2 regions of the Acetanaerobacterium sp. MSJ-12 genome follow, and region 1 is predicted to be linked to the other one. Evidence: predicted binding sites of a transcription regulator. Region 1 holds the regulator's gene; the other holds the start of a gene.

Region 1 (2,387 bases):
ACGGTGGAGGGGAGCACCCTGCTCTGGGATGAGCTCTGCGCCATCCGGGGGCTGGATGAAGAGGACCTCCAGAATTTCGCCTCTGTCGCCCAGCACGTCGCCGCTAGGGAGCGGCTGGGCCGCCCGATCGGGGGAGACTGCCCGCGCCTTTTCCCCGCCTTCCCTTTGTGCTATAATGGCGGGGAATCGTGAAAAAGGGGAGGGCGCTTGAGATGGCGAGACAGCTGCAGAGCGAGGCCCTGCGGTGCGAGTGGCACCGGGGCAAAGAGGGGGCAGAGGACGGATTTGCCCTGCGGATGGAGGTCTTTACCTACGAGCAGGACTTTCCCGCCGAGATCGAGGTGGACGAGGTGGACGACACTGCATACCACCTGATCGTCCGCCGGGGCGGCGAGGCGGTGGCCGTCTGCCGCCTCTTTCCCGGCGAGGAGCCGGGGCAGTACATCGTCGGCCGGGTCTGCGTTAAGAAGAACTGCCGGGGCCAAAAGCTGGGCCTCTTGCTGATGGAGGAGACCGAGGGCAAGGCCCGCGAACTGGGGGCCCGCTCGCTGCTGCTGCACGCCCAGGTGCAGGCGGCGGGCTTTTACGAGGCGGCGGGCTACACCTCCCAGGGCAAGGCCTTTACCGAGGACGGCTGGCCCCATGTGAGCATGCTCAAAGAGCTGTGAGAGAGAAGAGAGAGCGGGCGCTGGTGAAGCGCCCGCTTTTTTTGCCAGAAGGCGAAAAACGGCGAACGATTTCAAAAATGGGCGCGCGGGAGAGCTATTTCCAATATTTAATACTTTGACTTTTCCTGACTTATGGGTATACTGATTCTATAAGGTCAGATAAAGTCAGCTCCTATTGCATAGAGATAGAGACGAGGCCCAGAAAGGGGAAGGGGAACGATGAAAATCAGCGACTTGATTACCCAGCGCATCCTCCAGCTGATGGAGGAGCAGGACGGCATTGCCGAGATCCAGCGCAACGAGTTTGCCGGGGAGATCGGCTGTGTGCCCAGCCAAATCAACTACGTCCTCACCTCCCGCTTTACGCCGGAGCAGGGCTACACCATCGAGAGCCGCCGGGGGGGCGGGGGGTACATCCGCATCACCCGCATCACCGTGGGGCCGCAGAACTTCATCATGCACGTGGTCAACTCCATCGGCGAGGCGCTGGACGAGAACACCGCCCGCATCCTCTTAAAGAATCTGGCCCAGCGGGAGATCTTGAGCGAGGACACTGCCCGGCTGATGCTCTCGGCGGTGTCCGACAAGACCCTGCGCCCCTGTCCCCCCGACTGCCGCGACCGGGTGCGGGCGGCCCTGTTTAAAAATATGCTGCTCAACGCGTGAGGAGGAAGCGATATGCTCTGTGACATCTGCAAGAAAAACCAGGCCCAGATCAGCTACCGCCAGGTGGCGGGCGGGCAGGAGACCATTTTGCACCTCTGCCCCAGCTGCATGGCCAACATGGGACTTTTGGGCGGCGGCATCCTCGCCGGGGCCCTCTTCGGGGAGGGGCACACCCCCCAGGTGCAGCGGCGCTGCCCGGGCTGCGGCAGCACCTTTGAACAGATCGCCGAGAAGGGGAAGTTGGGCTGCGCCCAGTGCTACGCCTTCTTCGGCGAGGACGTGGCGCGGATGGTGGGCAAGATCCACGGCAACCTGACCCACCAGGGAAAGATCCCCCACTCGGCCCACCTGGCCCCGCGGCAGGACCGGTCGGCCGAGCTGGCCGCCCTCAAGGAGGAGATGCAGGCGGCCGTCGAGAGCCAGAACTTTGAGCGGGCGGCCGTGCTGCGCGACCAGATCCACGCCCTAGAACAGCCCGAGTGCGCGAGAGGGGAGGGGGAGCAGTGATGGGCGAGAAGTGGTACTTTCAGTCGGGCCCCGAGGGGGACGTGGTGATTTCCAGCCGCATCCGCCTGGCCCGCAACGTGGGCGATCTGCCCTTCCCCGATTTGATGAGCGCCCGGCAGCGGGCCGCCTTTATCCAGCGGGTGCAGGCGGCGGTGGAAAACGCCGCCTTTGGCGAGGGGCTGCAGCTGCGCTATGTGGACGTGGGCGCCCTTGACCAGAGCCACCGCATGGCCCTGGTCGAGCGCCACCTCATCAGCCTGGAGATGGCCAAGGCCGGGGGCGGCCTCCTCCTCTCGGACGACGAGACGGTCTCGGTGATGCTCTGCGAGGAGGACCACCTGCGCATCCAGATCATGGGGGCCGGCCTCTGCTGCGAAGAGTGCTGGCAGCTGGCCGACCGGCTCGACGACCTGCTGGACGAGGGGCTGCACTTCGCCTTTGACGAGCGGTGGGGCTACCTGACCCACTGCCCCACCAACCTGGGCACCGGGATGCGGGCCTCGGTGATGGTCCACCTGCCGGCGCTGGAGCGCTCGGGATACCTGC
Region 2 (2,387 bases), on a different contig from region 1:
GATGGACAATTTAAAAGAGGAGATGGCCATCAAGCGGCAGCTGGGGGTGGTGATGGACGAGAGCGCCTTTCACGACTTCCTGACCCCGCAAAAGGTCTCCAAAATCATGGCGGGCATCTACCCCAACTGGGACGGAAGGCAGTTTGCCGACTACCTGCGGCGCTTCGGCCTGCGGCCGGGGGATTCCATCAAGAATTTTTCCCGGGGAATGAAGGCAAAGCTCTCCATCGCCGCGGCCCTGAGCCACGCGCCCCAGCTGCTGCTGCTCGACGAGCCCACCAGCGGCCTGGACCCGGTGGTGCGCGACGAGATACTGGACATCTTTGCCGAGTTCATCGGCGACGGGGAGCACTCGATCCTCATCTCCTCCCACATCACCAGCGACTTGGAGCGGGTGGCCGACTACATCGCCCTGCTGGATGAGGGCCAGCTGATTTTTTGCGAGGAGAAGGACGCCCTTCTCTACGGCTACAGCGTGCTCAAAGGCACCCGGGAACAGCTGGAGCGGCTGGACCGCAGCGAGCTGATCGGCCTGCGGGAGACCAGCTTTGGCTTTGACGCGCTGGTGGAGCGAAGCGAGGAGAACCGCCGCCGCTTTGAGGGGTTGGTCTTTGACCGCTGCACCCTGGAGGAAATGGTGCTCTACTTTATAAGGGGGAAGAAGAGATGAAGGGACTTTTGCTCAAGGATTTCTGCATCTTCGGCAAATCGGCCAAGTTTTACATCCTCTACCTGGTCGGGATGGCGGTGTTGGGGCTGGGGATGAAGAGTTCTGCCTTTATTGTGGGGATCGTGGTGATGATGCTCTCCATCCTCTGCATCAGCACCTTCTCCTACGACGACATGGCCCGCTGGCCGGCCTATGCCGCCGCGCTGCCGGTGAGCCGGGGCAAGGTGGTGCTTTCCAAGTATGTGCTGGGGATGGGGATGCCCCTGCTGGGGGGCGTGATCGCCCTCCTCATCACCGTTGGGTACTCCTTTATCCGCCCGGAGAACATGGTGGAAAACGCCCTGACGGCGGGGCTGACCGCCTGCGTGGGGATGCTCTTCAACCTGATTTTGCTGCCGCCCACCTTCAAGTGGGGGGCGGAGAAGAGCCGCATCATCCTCTATGCGGCCATGGCCGCCGTCTTTGCCATCGTCTTTCTCGCGGAAAAGCTCCCCGCCCTCAAGCTGCCTTCCCTGCCGCAGCTGCCGACGGGGCTCTGGGTGGGGCTGATCGCCGCGGTGATGGTGGGGTTGACCCTGATTTCCTACGGCGTCTCCTGCCGGATCTACGCCAAAAAAGAGTTTTAGAGGACCGTGCCAAAGGGCGCGCCCCTCCCCAAACAGAGGGAGGGGCGCGCCCTTTTTTGGTGTGGAAAAGGGGAAAAACAAAAGGTCAGAAAAAGTCAAAAATATTTTTGCGGCGTTCACAATTTGTACACAGGTATCGGGTATATTGTATTTAGCACTCAAGAGAATAGACTGCTAAAAGTGTGAAGAGAATGGGAGGGTGGTTCCAATGAACGCCAACAAACTGACACAGAAATCGCTGGAAGCGGTGCAGACCGCCCAGAGCCTGGCCATAGAGCACAGCAATGTGCAGATCGAGCAGGAGCACCTGGTTTCGGCCCTGCTGGAACAGCCCGAGGGGCTGATCCCCTCGCTTGTCAAAAAGATGGGCTGCGACCTGGAGGCCCTGCGCGCCGCCGTGCGCCAGCGCATCGAGGGGATGCCCGGTGTCTCGGGCCCCGGGCGGGAGCCGGACAAGATCTACGTCTCGCAGGAGGTGGACCAGGCCCTGGTGCAGGCCGAGGCCGAAGCGGGGCGGATGCAGGACGAGTACGTCTCGGTGGAGCACCTGCTGCTGGGGTTGCTGGAGCGGCCCAGCGCCTCCATGCGGGAGATTTGGAGCCGTTTTGGGGTGAAAAAGGACGGCTTTCTGGCCGCCCTGTCGTCGGTGCGGGGGAATACCCGGGTCACCAGCGACACCCCGGAGGAGACCTATGACGCCCTGAAAAAGTACGGGCAGGATCTGGTAGAGCTGGCCCGCGCCCAGAAGCTGGACCCGGTCATCGGCCGGGACGCGGAGATCCGCAACGCCATCCGCATCCTCTCGCGCAAGACCAAGAACAACCCGGTCCTCATCGGCGAGCCCGGCGTGGGCAAAACCGCCATTGCCGAGGGGCTGGCCCTGCGCATTGCCAGGGGGGATGTGCCCGACAACCTAAAAGACCGCAAGCTCTTTTCCCTGGACATGGGGTCCCTGGTGGCAGGGGCCAAGTTCCGGGGCGAGTTTGAGGAGCGGTTGAAGGCCGTTTTGGGCGAGGTGAAGAAGAGCGAGGGCCGGATCATCCTCTTTATCGACGAGCTGCACACCATTGTGGGGGCGGGCAAGACCGAGG

The links. Region 1 encodes CtsR, which represses protease genes until heat stress. Its sites were predicted from a motif close to AAGGTCAANNAAGGTCAAAT; they were not measured.
Region 2: a site for CtsR is predicted at 1,378-1,397, ahead of clpB (ATP-dependent chaperone ClpB). Genes of this name have one in related genera too.

Annotation. Positions count from the first base shown of each region.
Region 1 is NZ_JAHLPK010000011.1:66,038-68,424, reverse strand. It holds gene KQI11_RS11785 (hypothetical protein) at 1-192, shown strand, start outside; gene KQI11_RS11780 (GNAT family N-acetyltransferase) at 213-668, shown strand; gene KQI11_RS11775 (CtsR family transcriptional regulator) at 888-1,334, shown strand; gene KQI11_RS11770 (UvrB/UvrC motif-containing protein) at 1,347-1,841, shown strand; gene KQI11_RS11765 (ATP--guanido phosphotransferase) at 1,841-2,387, shown strand, end outside.
Region 2 is NZ_JAHLPK010000006.1:192,683-195,069, forward strand. It holds gene KQI11_RS08730 (ABC transporter ATP-binding protein) at 1-670, shown strand, start outside; gene KQI11_RS08735 (ABC-2 transporter permease) at 667-1,296, shown strand; gene clpB (ATP-dependent chaperone ClpB) at 1,505-2,387, shown strand, end outside.